DNA from 2 places in the Arthrobacter sp. BF1 genome. Region 1 is predicted to be linked to the other one. Evidence: predicted binding sites of a transcription regulator. Region 1 holds the regulator's gene; the other holds the start of a gene.
What was found. Region 1 encodes HrcA, which represses chaperone genes, less so after heat shock. Its sites were predicted from a motif close to TTNGCACTCGNNNNNNNCGAGTGCNAA; they were not measured.
Positions count from the first base shown of each region.

Region 2: groL (chaperonin GroEL) is a predicted target of HrcA. The motif match lies at 4,079-4,105, and genes of this name have one in related genera.

Region 1 is NZ_CM155271.1:2,206,791-2,213,829, forward strand. Features, by position in the region: gene AC1MCD_RS10340 (GerMN domain-containing protein) at 1-242, shown strand, start outside; gene AC1MCD_RS10345 (16S rRNA (uracil(1498)-N(3))-methyltransferase) at 278-1,063, opposite strand; gene dnaJ (molecular chaperone DnaJ) at 1,066-2,193, opposite strand; gene hrcA (heat-inducible transcriptional repressor HrcA) at 2,267-3,280, opposite strand; gene AC1MCD_RS10360 (DUF3097 domain-containing protein) at 3,453-4,301, shown strand; gene AC1MCD_RS10365 (DUF4870 domain-containing protein) at 4,447-4,857, shown strand; gene hemW (radical SAM family heme chaperone HemW) at 4,868-6,097, opposite strand; gene lepA (translation elongation factor 4) at 6,123-7,039, opposite strand, start outside.
Region 2 is NZ_CM155271.1:787,429-794,467, forward strand. Features, by position in the region: gene AC1MCD_RS03780 (siderophore-interacting protein) at 1-424, opposite strand, end outside; gene AC1MCD_RS03785 (uracil-DNA glycosylase) at 439-1,209, opposite strand; gene AC1MCD_RS03790 (DUF3263 domain-containing protein) at 1,336-1,665, shown strand; gene AC1MCD_RS03795 (LytR C-terminal domain-containing protein) at 1,717-2,349, shown strand; gene AC1MCD_RS03800 (cold-shock protein) at 2,518-2,724, shown strand; gene AC1MCD_RS03805 (ABC transporter substrate-binding protein) at 2,721-3,992, shown strand; gene groL (chaperonin GroEL) at 4,284-5,912, shown strand; gene AC1MCD_RS03815 (RNase H family protein) at 6,040-7,039, shown strand, end outside.

The sequences.
Region 1 (7,039 bases):
CCGGCCGCAGCACCGTCCCGGGCGGCAAACTGAAGTGGCAGATCCTGCGGACCGCGGGGAACGGGGACAAGACGCCGTACCTGACCGGTGAAACTACGGCCGGCGCTGACGCCGCCCAGTCCGGACTGTTCACACTCGCGCTCAGCCTGTCGTCAGGGAGCTACGAGCTCCGCGTATCGCAGTCCGATGGCGGAACCAGCGGGGAACTGAACGTGGACACGCGGAAGTTCAACGTCAGTTAGTTCACTTCACCGGTTAGTTAGCGCGACCCGCTGGCTTAGGCCTGCGCGGCGCTCCAGCGCCCCAACACATCGCTCGCAAGTACGACGGCGGCCGGTCCGGCAGTGGAGGACCTCAGGACGTGGTTGCCCAGGAGTGCCGTCACGGCACCGGCATCGCAAAGCTTGGTTACTTCGCGGGGACTGATGCCACCCTCCGGACCTACGATGAGCAGGATTTCCCGGGGGGCGCCAGCCGCAGGTGCGGCGGCATGCCATGCCTCCAGCACGGACCGTAGCGGCCGCACGGCGTCTTCGTGGAGGATCACCGCAAGGTCCGCTGCTGCCACGGTTGCAACCAGGCCGGGGGTTTCGACGGCGGCGCGCACCTCGGGAATCCAGGCGCGCCGCGCCTGTTTGGCTGCTGCCGTGACCACGGACTGCCATTTGGCATGCGCTTTCGCGGCGCGCTCACCCTTCCAGCGCACAATCGAGCGTTCCGACTGCCAGGGCACAACGGCGTCGATCCCCAATTCCGTGGCGGTTTCCACGGCGAGTTCATCGCGGTCACCCTTGGCCAGCGCCTGGACCAGCACCAGCCGAATGTCAGGCTGTTGTTCCATCGCCAATTCGGCGCATTCAACGGTGAGTTCGGCGGGTGAGGCGGCAATAACCGTTCCGGTGAGCCGCTTCCCGGCGCCGTCGGCGATGTCTACGGACTCTCCCGGTGCCAACCGCTTAACTGTTACCGCATGGCGCGCTTCAGGGCCCTGGAGGGTGTAGCGGGCGCCGGGAACCATGTGGTCCAGTGACCCGGCGCCGCCGAAAAAAACGGGGTTGCTCACCGCTACAGGTTACCGAGCCGGTCCCGCAGCTTGGCGAAAACCCCGCCGCTGGCCGTCAGCTTGCCCTCGGTGAACTGTTCGCCACGCAGCTTTGCCAGCTGCCGCAGGAGGTCCTCCTGCGCGCCGTCAAGCTTCGCGGGCGTCTCCACCTGGAGGTGGACCATCAGGTCACCGCGACCGTAGCCACGCAGGTGCGTGACGCCCAGCCCGCGGAGCGTGATGACCTCGCCGGCCTGGGTCCCTGCTTTGACGTCGATTTCCTGCAGCCCGTCGAACGTTTCCAGGGACACTTCGGTGCCCAGGGCAGCTGCAGTCATGGGAATGTGGAGCGTCGCGTGCAGGTCATCGCCGTCCCGGACGTAGGTGGGATCGTTGTTGACGCGGATCTCGACGTAGAGGTCACCGGACGGCCCGCCGGCAGGGCCGGCCTCGCCCTGACCGGACAGCTGGATCCGGGTTCCCGTTGCGACGCCGGCGGGCACCTTGATGGTGAGTGACCGGCGGCTGCGGATGCGGCCCTGGCCGTTGCACTCGTTGCAGGGGTCCTTAATGACAGTTCCGAAGCCTTCGCAACTGCCGCATGGAGCCGCCGTCATGACCTGGCCAAGGATGGAGCGGACCGCCCGCTGGACCTGGCCGCTGCCGCCGCAGATGTCGCAGCGCTCGGGGTGGCTGCCTTCGCGGCAGCACGAGCCGTTGCAGGTGGGGCAGGTGACGGCGGTGTCCACCTCAAGCTTCCGGTTGACGCCGAAGACGGCATCGCGCAGTTCGATCCGCACGCTGATCAGTGCGTCCTGGCCGCGGCGGACCCTTGACGCGGGGCCTGACGATCCGCCGGCGCCGAAGAACGTATCGAAGATGTCCTGGAACGCGAAGCCCTGGCCAGCGTATCCGCCGCCGCCGAAGCCGTTGTCAGTACCGTTCTCATTGCCGGTGGTGTCGTAGACACGGCGCTTCTGGGGGTCAGAAAGTACCTCGTAGGCATGGGTCACGGCCTTGAAGCGGTCCGACGCATCGTCCCCGGGGTTAACGTCCGGGTGAAGGGTGCGGGCCAGCTTGCGGTAGGCCTTCTTGATCTCTTCTCCGGTGGCTTCCGGCGAGACTCCGAGGACGTCGTAGTGGCTGCTCAAAGTTCGTATCTCTTCCCTGTTGTACTGCCGGCAGCGAGGCTGCCGGCACTGCTCTTGGTGCCTGGACCGGTTGTTACGGACCCAGAATTCTTGACAGATAACGGGCTACTGCCCTGACGGCGGCCATGGTGGTGGGATAGTCCATGCGCGTGGGACCCAGGACGCCAACTTTGGCTGTGCTGTCCGGTCCGTAAGCTGTGGCCACCACCGAGGCTTCGGCCAGTCCGTCGTAGGGGTTTTCCCTGCCGATGCTCACGGTCACACCGCGTGGGTCCTGTTCCATGTCAGTGAGCAGGCGGAGCAGGACCACCTGTTCCTCCAGGGCCTCAAGCACGGGACCGATGGTGAGGGGGAAATCCACGTTGGACCTGGCCAGGTTCGCAGTGCCGGCCATCACCATGCGGTCCTCGCGGCTGCTGTGGGCGAGCGTTTCCAGCCCGTGAGCAAGTGCCTGGGCAGCTGCCCGCCGGCCTGGAGCGACGCAGGAGACCACGCCCGGCAGTGACTGCGCCAGCCGGCTCAGCGGTGTGCCCGCCAGCGAGCCGAGGAAGTGAGTCCGCAGGGCGGCGATCGCTTCCTCACCGAGGTCCTGGCCGACGTCGATCACGCGCTGTTCCACCTTGCCGGTGGTGGCGATGAGCACCAGCAGGACCTGGCGCGGCGCCAGGAGCACAAATTCGATGTGGCGGATGGTGGCCCGGCTCAGGTGCGGGTACTGGACCACAGCCACCTGGTTGGTCAGCTGGGAAAGCAGCCTGACGGTTCTGTCCAGGGCATCATCCAAGTCATCCGCGCCCTCCAGAAGCGATTGGATGGCCTTCTTCTCCGCCGGGGAGAGCGGCTTGACCGCGGAAATCTGGTCCACAAACAGGCGATAGCCCTTGTCGGTGGGGATCCGTCCCGCGCTGGTATGCGGAGCGGTGATCAGGCCCTCGTCTTCCAGGGCGGCCATATCGTTCCGGATGGTGGCGCTGGATACGCCGAGGTGGTGGCGCTCAACCAGCGCCTTGGAACCCACGGGCTCGCGGGAGTGCACGTAGTCCTCCACAATGGCACGCAGTACTTCCAGTTTGCGCGGCTCGCTCACACTCCACCTCCATCCATGGTTGCGCCTCAATCTTCACGGCAATGGTCACGGCTCGTTAGCACTCGACATGCCTAAGTGCTAACAGTCTAATATGACTCACCCCGTTGTTAGCATTGGTACCGCTCCGGGCGAACATCCGGGGGCACGATCTAGCGCAAGGCGGAATCAATCCATGCATTACCAAAACTGGGGTCCGCAGGAGATCACCGCACCTGTCCGGAACGAACTTCCCGAGGTTCCGGTGGAACGTGGCATGGTCCTCGAAGACGCCCAGTCCGGCTGGGTGGGAGCGGTGACCCGGGTGGAGAAGTCCGGCGGCATGCATGTGGTTGCCCTCGAGGACCGGCGCGGCAAGTCGCGTTCGTTCAAGCTTGGATTCGGGTTCCTGTTGGAAGGCCAGCCCATCAGGCTGATGCCGCCGGCGCCCAGGCAGAACGCGGCGGTGCCCGCCGGCCGGACGGCATCCGGTTCAGTCCGCGTGGCGGGCCAGCGTGCCCAGGTGGCCAAAGCGAGCAGGATTTGGGTGGAGGGAAAGCACGACGCCGAACTCGTGGAAAAGGTCTGGGGTGACGATCTCCGGGTGGAAGGCATCGTCGTCGAGCCTTTGCACGGCATCGATGACCTCGCCGGGGCGGTGGCCGCCTTCGGTCCCGGGCCCAACCGGCGGTTGGGGATCCTGGTGGACCATTTGGTGCCGGACTCCAAGGAGTGGCGCATCGCCGCCGGTGTGATGGCCTCCCCGGGCGCCGCCGGGAACGTGCTGATTGTCGGGCACCCCTACGTTGACGTGTGGCAGGCAATCCGCCCCGCCGTGCTCGGCATCGAACGGTGGCCCGTGGTGCCCCGGGGGCAGGACTGGAAGACCGGCATCCTGGCCGCCTTCGGCTGGCCGCACGCCACGAAGGAAGACATCGGCCTGGGTTGGCAGAAACTGTTGGGTGCGGTCCGCAGCTACGCGGACCTGGAAGCGTCCCTGCTCGGCCGGGTGGAAGAAGTCATCGACTTCCTGACGGTGCCGTAACTCCCACGGCCCTTGAATGGCCGAAGGACGGTCCCGACGGCGGCATTTGCCGCGCGAACCAGTATTCTTGGTACTGCAGAGGCTGTTGTCGCAACAGACCGGCATTCTCCAAACCAGCACCATTGCACTTTCGAAGGATGAAACCGTGGCACAAAACGCACGCGAGCACCGGGACGACCAAGGCCGTTCCGAGTATCAGGGCGTTCCCGCAAATGCGTTGCCCCTCACGGCCAGCGAAGACCGTCAATGGGCCACGCTGGCGCACTTTGGCGGGATCCTCGGTTGTGTACCGTCGCTGCTGATCTACCTGATCTTCCGAGAGCGCGGACCGTTCACCGCGCAGGAATCCAAGGAAGCACTGAACTTCAGCCTGCCGCCCACCATCGCCGCGCTGGTGGCCAACATCCTGGTATTCATTCCGGTGGTCGGCAACATCTTCGCCGTCATCGCCACGCTCATCTGGATCGCCCTGACCTGCTTCTCGGTGTCCGCCGGTATCCATGTCAACAAGGGCCAGCCGCACCGCTACCAGTACAACCTGCGCTGGATCAAGTAGTCCCCGGACTTTAGTCCGGCAGGATTCTCCGGACCACGGCGTCCGCCAGCAGGCGCCCCTTCAGGGTCAGCACCAGCGTTCCTTTCACGGCAGCGTGCGCGTCCACGAGGCCCTCAGCCATCAACCCGGCCACAGCGTGGCGCCCTGACTCCCCCAGCGTTGCGATGGCGAGCCCCGAAACCAGCCGGGCTTCCAGCATGACGCGTTCCACGTCCCGGGTTTCGGCGTCGAGCGTTTCCCTGCCCGCAGCCGGCGAGAGCCCCTGGGCGAGCCGCCCCGCGTAGGCGGTGGGGTGCTTGACGTTCCACCAGCGCACCCCGCCCACGTGCGAGTGCGCGCCGGGGCCGATGCCCCACCAGTCGTCCCCGCGCCAGTAGGCGAGGTTATGCCGGCACGCCTGTTCCGGCGTCCGCGACCAGTTGCTCACCTCATACCAGCTGAGCCCCGCTTTGCCCATGAGTTGGTCGGCGAGTTCGTACTTGTCGGCGTGGTCATCGTCGTCGATGCCTGGAACTTCGCCCCGGCGGATCTGGGCGGCGAGTTTAGTACCGTCCTCCACAATCAGCGCGTAGGCGCTGATGTGGTCCGGCTGATAGGACAGCGCGGTTTCCAGCGAGTACCGCCAGTCGTCGAGGGACTCCCCCGGCGTTCCGTAGATCAGGTCCAGGCTCACGGCCAGTCCGGCCTCACGTGCCCACTGCACCACCTGGGGCACCCTGCTGGGTGTGTGGGTGCGATCCAGGACCTTCAGGACATGGGGAACTGCAGACTGCATGCCGAACGAAACCCGGGTAAAACCGGCGGCCTTCAACAGCGCCAGTGATTCGGGGGTGACGGAATCCGGGTTCGCTTCAGTGGTAACTTCGGCGCCGTCCTCCAGGCCCCATTCCGCGACGGCGGCCGTCAGGATCCGCGCGAGGTCCTCGGCCGGGAGGAGCGTGGGGGTTCCGCCGCCGAAGAAGACCGTACTCAGGGGCCTCGGCGGCAGCGCGGATGCGGTCAGGACGCGGGTGGCCATCCTCACCTCGGAGATGGCGGTGTCGGCATAGGCGTCCTGGGACGCGCCGCCGCCTAGTTCCGTGGCCGTGTAGGTGTTGAAATCGCAATAACCGCACCGGACCGCACAGAACGGGATGTGCACGTACAGCCCGAAGTTCCGGGCCGCCGCACCGTCTGCTGCCTGGGCGGGCAGCAGACCGTCCGACGGCGCCGGGTCACCGAGGGGAAGAACGCTAGGCATCAGCGGGTCCCCCACTGTGCGGTGGTCACTTCTTCTTGGCCTTGTCCTTTGACTCGTCCGTGGTGAGGGCAGCGATGAACGCTTCCTGCGGCACCTCCACCGTACCCACCATCTTCATGCGCTTCTTGCCTTCCTTCTGCTTTTCCAGCAGTTTGCGCTTACGGGAGATGTCACCGCCGTAGCACTTGGCCAGGACGTCCTTGCGGATGGCCCGGATGCTTTCGCGGGCAATGATGCGCGAGCCGATGGCCGCCTGGATGGGCACCTCGAACTGCTGCCTGGGGATAAGTTCACGCAGCTTGGTGGTCATCATCACGCCGTAGGAATAGGCCTTGTCACGGTGCGTGATGGCAGAGAACGCATCGACCTGTTCGCCTTGGAGCATGATGTCCACCTTGACCAGATCGGCCACCTGATCGCCGTCGGCCTTCCAGTCCAGCGAGCCGTAGCCGCGGGTCTTGGACTTGAGGATGTCGAAGAAGTCGAAAACGATTTCTGCCAGCGGGAGGCGGTACCGGATTTCCACCCGGTCCTCGGACAGGTAGTCCATGCCTCCCAAGACGCCGCGCCGGCTCTGGCAGAGTTCCATGATGGCGCCAACGAACTCATTCGGGGCCAGGATGGTGGCGGAGACCATCGGCTCGCGGACTTCCGCTATCTTGCCGACCGGGTATTCGCTGGGGTTGGTCACATGGACCACCTTCTTGTCCTCCAGCGTCACCTCGTATTCCACGTTGGGAGCGGTGGAGATCAGATCCAGGTTGTATTCGCGTTCGAGGCGTTCGCGGGTGATTTCCAGGTGGAGCAGGCCCAGGAAGCCCACGCGGAAGCCGAAGCCCAGCGCCGCCGACGTCTCCGGCTCGTACACGAGAGCGGCGTCGTTGAGCATCAGTTTCTCCAGCGCATCACGGAGCACCGGGTAGTCCGTGCCGTCCAGGGGAT
Region 2 (7,039 bases), 1.4 Mb from region 1:
CAGGCGAGGGGTTGTAGGCGCCCCCGGGGCCGGTGAACGTGAAGGTATCGCCGGGCTTCGCGGTGGCTGCCCACGGCCCTGCCAGTCCTTCGTCCCCGTGGACCACAAAGTCGATGGCCAGTTCCTGGGCAGCCGTATCCACCCAGCGGACCGTGTAGGTGCGGGTGAACGGCCACTGCGCCCGGGGCATGGTTTCGCGGATGGTCCACAGATCCAGCGGCCGGGCGTACTCAACGCCGGGCTGCGGGAACACGATCTTCACGTAGCGGTCCACAAAAGCGTTGTTCACGTACGCGGAAAAGCCCGGGCCGCCCGCCACGATCCTGACCATGTGCGGCGAGAGTTCTTCCCGTCGGATGACCGTGAGGTCAATCTGCGGACGGGTGTTCTTTGTTGCGCTCGTGGCGGCCGGGACAGTGCTCATAAGGCAACCCTAAGCTAAACAACCTGGGGGAGCTCCCAGGTTACGCCGGACGAGCCCTGTTCCCGCAGCAGCTCATTGATGGCGCTGAAAGGCCGTGAGCCGAAGAATCCGCGCGACGCCGACAACGGGCTCGGGTGCGCGCTGGACACTACGGCCGCGTCGGACAGAAGCGGCCGGACGCCCTCGGCATCCCTGCCCCACAGCACCGCCACGAGCGGCGGACTGCCGCCGTCAGCGGTGCGCCGGTGGGCCACTGCGGTGACTGCCGCCGTCGTAATTGCCTCCCAGCCCTTACCGCGGTGCGAGCCTGCGGCACCCGCCCGGACGCTCATGACCCTGTTCAGCAGCAGAACGCCCTGACTGGCCCACGCGGACAGGTCGCCGTGGACTCGCGGCGGAATGCCGAGATCGGACTCCAGTTCGCGGTAGATGTTCGCCAGGCTCCGGGGGATGGGCCGCGTCCGGGCGTCGACGGCGAAGGAAAGGCCTACCGCGTGGCCGGGCGTCGGATAGGGGTCCTGGCCCACGATGAGGACCTTGACATCAGCCAGCGGTTGCCTGAAGGCGCGGAGGACGTTCGACGGCGACGGCAACACTTTGTGCCCCGCGTCCACTTCCGCGGCCAAAAACGTGAGGACGCCGCGCAGCTCTGTTTCAACCGCGCCCAGGGCCTCCGCCCAGTCAGCAGCCATCAGCTCACGCAGCGGCATGGCAACCAGCTCGGCGAAACCAACGGCATCCGCCGGCTCCGCCGCCAACTCGAACAGGGCGTCAGATTCAAACACGGTCCCATTCTCGCAGGGATGCTCCCGGGGACGACGGCCACAGCGGCCGGGCCGCAAATGACAAGCCTGTTATTTACGCCGTAGCATGGGATGAGAATTTCAACCTCACCAGCGAAGGGATGTGCCGTGGCGGAGCCTGCTCGGGAACACCTGCCGGAAGCCGCGGAGCACAGCCCGCTGCTGGCTGACTTCACCCTTCGTGACTCCCCGTTGAGCGAGCGCGACCAGCAGATGCTGGCTTTGGAACGGCAGTGGTGGAAGTACGCGGGGGCGAAGGAACAGGCCATCCGGGAGCTCTTCGACCTGTCCGCGACACACTACTACCAGCTGCTGAATGCCCTCATTGATTCCGAGGCGGCGCTGGCCCACGACCCCATGCTGGTCAAGCGATTGCGTAGACTACGTACGTCGCGTCACCGGGCGCGCACTGCTCGCCGCCTGGGTTCCGACGCCTGACTAACTTCGTGCTGAGCCATCAGCAGCAATCAACAAGGACGTCCCTGCACCATGACCAAATACGCTCGCGATGAATTCGACAAGGTACCGGAGACCGCCTCGCGGCAAGGCGTCCACCGCACGGCCGCGGTGGCCGTCCGGCGAAAGCTCTGGCCGGTCCTGGCGGTGGGAATCGCGGCGCTGGCCATCGGACTTGTTTCCTTCCTGATCCTTCCCAAACTCGGCTTCACTCACGCCGGCAGCGAGCTGTCCACAAGCCTGGAAGCGTCCGCGTCACCCGAAACAAGCGCCGCCCCGTCGGCCAGCGCGGAGCCGTCCCCCAGCGCCGAGGCCTCGGAGAGCGCCGAGCCGTCAGCGAGCCCGGAGCCTTCGGCCTCGCCGTCCGCCACAGCGACGCCGGCCACCGTCCTGAACAAAGCGCAGGGCGTTGCGGTGTACAACGCGGCCGGTACCGCCGGGCTGGCCGGACGTGTCAGTTCGGTCCTGCAGAACGACGGCTGGACGCTGGGGCAGGTGGGCAACTGGGCCGGGGCGCCGCAACAGACGTCCAGGATCTTCTATGCGGGTGAGGCTCAGCGGGCCAACGCTGAAGCACTCGGGACCCTCCTGGGCGTCCCCACACTGGTCAACAGCCAGGAGTTCCAGGTTCCCCTTGTTGTGGTGCTGGGGCCGGGCTACCGCTAGCACCAGCGGTCACGCGTCCATAACTTTCGGGCAGCCGTGAGCAGGGCGGCTCGGCCACTTGAAGGGGTTGTGGCTAGAGTGATTTCAGGCTTCGGTCCCTGTCGCGGCGCACGGCTGCACGTGCCCACAGCGGGGTGGACCGTCGGCACTACGGAAAGAGTGGACATCATGGCATTGGGAACCGTCAAGTGGTTCAACACCGAAAAGGGCTATGGCTTCATTACCGTGGATGGCTCAGGGGATGACGTCTTTGTGCATTGGTCGGCCATCGACGGCGAAGGCTACCGGGCCCTCGAAGAGGGGCAGCGGGTGGAGCTCGAAGTCGGCGAAGGCGAGAAGGGCCCGCAGGCCGAAAGCGTCCGGCCCGCAGAGTGAACTGCGGCAGCCTGACATCAGCAATCCTCCGGAGTACCACAGCGGCGGCCGTCCTTCTGGCACTGGCCGGGTGTGCCGTCGCCGCCGGGGGCAACGCCCGGCTGGACACCGTTGAAGCTTCCGGCGATGGTGTCCTGCGCATCGGCATGATCCTGGACAACGCAGGGAAGCAGAGCTTCCTCAACGACGCACAGCGGGCGGCGGCCGAGGTTGCCGTCAAGGACATAAACGCCGCCGGGGGCCACAAGGGCAGACCTGTTGAGTTGATCATCGGGGCCGGCGAGGATACCGGAGCGCAGGCCGGTAACCTCGTTGCCGGCAAAGCCGACGTAGTGATTGGACCCACGGATTCCAGCCATGCGGCAGCCGCCATCGACGTGCTGTCCGCCGCCAGGACACCGCTGATCTCGCCGGCGAATTCAGCAGCGGCGCTGAGTTCGTACAAGAGCGGCGGCTATTATTTCCGGACGGCGGCAGCTGACGTTGCCCAGGCTTCCGTATTGGTGAAGCTGGCCAAGGACGGCGGAGCCAAGAGCATCGCCGTTGTCCACCAGGACAGCGCCTACGGCAAGGACGTCTCTGACGCGGTAGCCGGCGCCGCCACGGCAGCGGGCCTGGAAACCGTCAGCACATCGGGCTTCAAACCGGGCGCCGCGCAGAAGTCAGCCGCAGCTGCCCGGGCTGCAAAGCCCGACGCCGTCATACTGATCGCGCGCGACGACGCTCAGGGTGACCTCGCGGAACTCAATAATGCGGGGCTCTCCGGCGCCAAAATTATCCTCAGTGACGGTGCCTTCGCGCAGTATGGTTCGGGGCTTGGTTCGAAGGCCCTGGATGGTGCCCGCGCCGTGGTGCCCGGCATGTTCGCCTCGGCAGCCTTTCAGGCGCGGCTGCTGGAAGTTAATCCGGCCTTGAAGGACCTGTCCTTCGCAGCCGAGGCCTTCGATGCAGTGAACCTTGCGGCCTTGGCCGCGGCTGTGGCCGATGACGACGCGGGTCGCTCCATCGCGGCCAACCTGATCGCCGTGTCCGGCGGGACTGCCGGCGGGCAGGACGCGGGCCAGCCCGGCAAAGCGTGCCTCTCGTATGCCGACTGCCTGGCAGTCCTGAAGACCGGGGCGAAAATCAATTACGACGGCGAATCGGGGCCGGTTGCCTTCGACTCCCACGGGGACATCACCACGGCGAACTTCATGGTGTTCACATACGGCGCGGACAACCGGGCCGTACTCACCGGACGCGAGGCAGCAGGCCGGGCGGCAGGCTGATCGCCAACGGCGAACGGCCACCGGCGGATACGCGGTTTCGAGGTCCATTCGCTTGCACTCTCACCTAGGGAGTGCTAATTATTGAGTTAGCACTCCTACGTACCGACTGCTAAAGCAACGTCCGGCATCCGCCGGTTGCGGAGCTTGGCGCCGGGCCTGGAGCGAGAGAAACACCTAGCTGGAGTGAGATCCCCAGCCACGGCATACAGAGGCCGCGGTCAAAGATCGTCCGTCGCGGGCACTGCAGTGAGGTTCATTCTTAACGACTGTCCCGAAAGGACTACTGCCGTTATGGCCAAGATCATTGCATTTGATGAAGAGGCACGCCGCGGTCTTGAGCGGGGCCTGAACATCCTCGCCGACGCCGTCAAGGTCACCCTCGGCCCGCGTGGCCGCAACGTCGTCCTCGAAAAGAAGTGGGGCGCCCCCACGATCACCAACGATGGTGTGTCCATCGCCAAGGAGATCGAGCTGGACGACCCTTACGAGAAGATCGGCGCTGAGCTGGTCAAGGAAGTTGCCAAGAAGACTGATGACGTCGCTGGCGACGGAACCACCACGGCAACCGTGCTGGCCCAGGCACTGGTCAAGGAAGGCCTGCGCAACGTTGCGGCCGGCGCTGACCCGCTGTCCCTCAAGCGCGGCATCGAGAAGGCCGTAGAAGCCGTCACGGTTGAACTGCTTGCCTCCGCCAAGGAGATCGAAACCAAGGAAGAGATCGCGGCCACCGCCTCCATCTCCGCCGGTGACGACGAAATCGGCGCCCTGATCGCCGAGGCCCTGGACAAGGTTGGCAAGGAAGGCGTCATCACGGTCGAGGAGTCGAACACCTTCGGCCTCGAGCTTGAGCTCACCGAAGGCATGCGCTTCGACAAGGGTTACATCTCCGCTTACTTCGTAACCGACACCGATCGCCAGGAAACGGTCCTTGAGGATCCGTACATCCTGATCGTCAACTCCAAGATCTCCAACGTCAAGGAACTGGTTGCTGTCCTGGAAAAGGTCATGCAGTCGTCCAAGCCGCTGCTGATCATTGCCGAGGACATCGAGGGCGAGGCCCTGGCCACGCTGATCGTCAACAAGATCCGCGGTACGTTCAAGTCTGTTGCCGTCAAGGCTCCGGGCTTCGGCGACCGCCGCAAGGCCCAGCTGGCCGACATTGCTGTCCTCACCGGTGGCCAGGTCATCGCCGAGGAAGTCGGCCTCAAGCTGGAGACCGCCGGACTGGAACTCCTGGGACGCGCCCGCAAGGTTGTTGTCACCAAGGACGAGACCACCATCGTTGAAGGTGCCGGCGACGCCGACCAGATCGCTGGCCGCGTTTCCCAGATCCGCGCCGAGATCGAAAACTCCGATTCGGACTACGACCGCGAGAAGCTGCAGGAACGCCTGGCCAAGCTGGCCGGCGGCGTTGCAGTCATCAAGGCCGGTGCCGCAACCGAAGTTGAGCTCAAGGAACGCAAGCACCGCATTGAGGACGCTGTCCGCAACGCCAAGGCTGCTGTTGAAGAAGGCATCGTCGCCGGTGGCGGCGTTGCATTGATCCAGGCCGGCGCCAAGGCGTTCGCCAACCTGAACCTCACGGGTGACGAAGCAACGGGCGCCAACATCGTCCGGGTTGCCATCGACGCTCCGCTGAAGCAGATCGCTTTCAACGCCGGCCTCGAGCCCGGCGTTGTGGTGGACAAGGTCCGCGGCCTGCCCGCAGGCCACGGCCTGAACGCAGCCACCGGCGAATACGTCGACCTGCTGGCTGCCGGCATCAACGACCCCGTCAAGGTAACCCGCTCTGCCCTGCAGAACGCGGCTTCCATTGCCGGTCTGTTCCTCACCACCGAGGCCGTAGTGGCCGACAAGCCGGAGAAGAACGCTCCGGCCATGGGTGGCGGCGACGAGATGGGCGGCATGGGCGGCTTCTAGCCCCCATTTGCCCAGGCAAGACGCACCGTAGCCAAACGCACGACGGCGGTCCTCACCAAAGGTGGGGGCCGCCGTCGGCCGTTAACCCCGGCGTTAAGGGTGGCAGGAACTCTGGCAGGATGGAACCGTGACAATTACTGCAGCAGCCGACGGTTCGGCTTTAGGAAACCCGGGCCCGGCCGGCTGGGCCTGGTATGTCGACGACGAGTGCTGGCGGGCAGGGGGATGGCCGCACGGCACCAACAACCAGGGTGAGCTGATGGCAGTGCTTGACCTGTTCCGCGCTACCGCCCATATCCCTGACGAGCACCTGAAGGTCCTCTGCGACAGCCAGTACGTCATCAACTCGATCACCAAATGGATGCCGGGCTGGAAGCGGAAGGGCTGGCGAAAAGGTGACGGCAAGCCTGTCATGAACCTGGAGCTGCTCAAAGAACTGGACCGTGAACTCGCCGGCCGCAAGTACACGTTCGAATGGGTCAAAGGCCACGCCGGCCATGACCTCAACGAGGCAGCCGATGAACGCGCCCGCGCCGCAGCCACCGCCTACCAGCAGGGGGTCGCGGCCCGTTCCGGCCCCGGGTTCGCCGGTGCCCCCACCGCGGCGAGTCAGTCCCAGAGTGCCGCCGGGGCCGGAAGCCCTGCCGCCAAGGCCGGGAGCGGCCTTGGCGCTGCCCGTACGGAGCCCTCTCCCGCCGTCGGCGCGAGCCCCTTCGGACAGGCACCCTTTGAGGAGCCGGACCTGTTCAGCGAGCTGGAGGCCGAGGCGTTCAATGAAGCGGAGCCAACCGGGGCAGAACCCGGCCCGGAGGCGATCGTCGAGGCCCTCGAACGCGAGCTGGCCGGCCCGGAGGCCAGGGGCGACATTGGCCGCACCGGTGTCCTCCTGCACCCGGACTTTATGGAGATCGGAAGTTCAGGCAGGGTCTGGACCCGGGACGCCATGATGATGGCACTGGAAGAGGACCCGGGGCACCAGACGGAGCTCGAAATCCTGGGCGCCGACCGCATCGGCATCAGCGCGGTCCTGCTGACGTACCGAAGCTATACACGCTCGGGCACGGTTCTCCGGAGCTCACTGTGGGTGCTGGATGGCACCAAGTGGCGGCTGCGGTTCCATCAGGGGA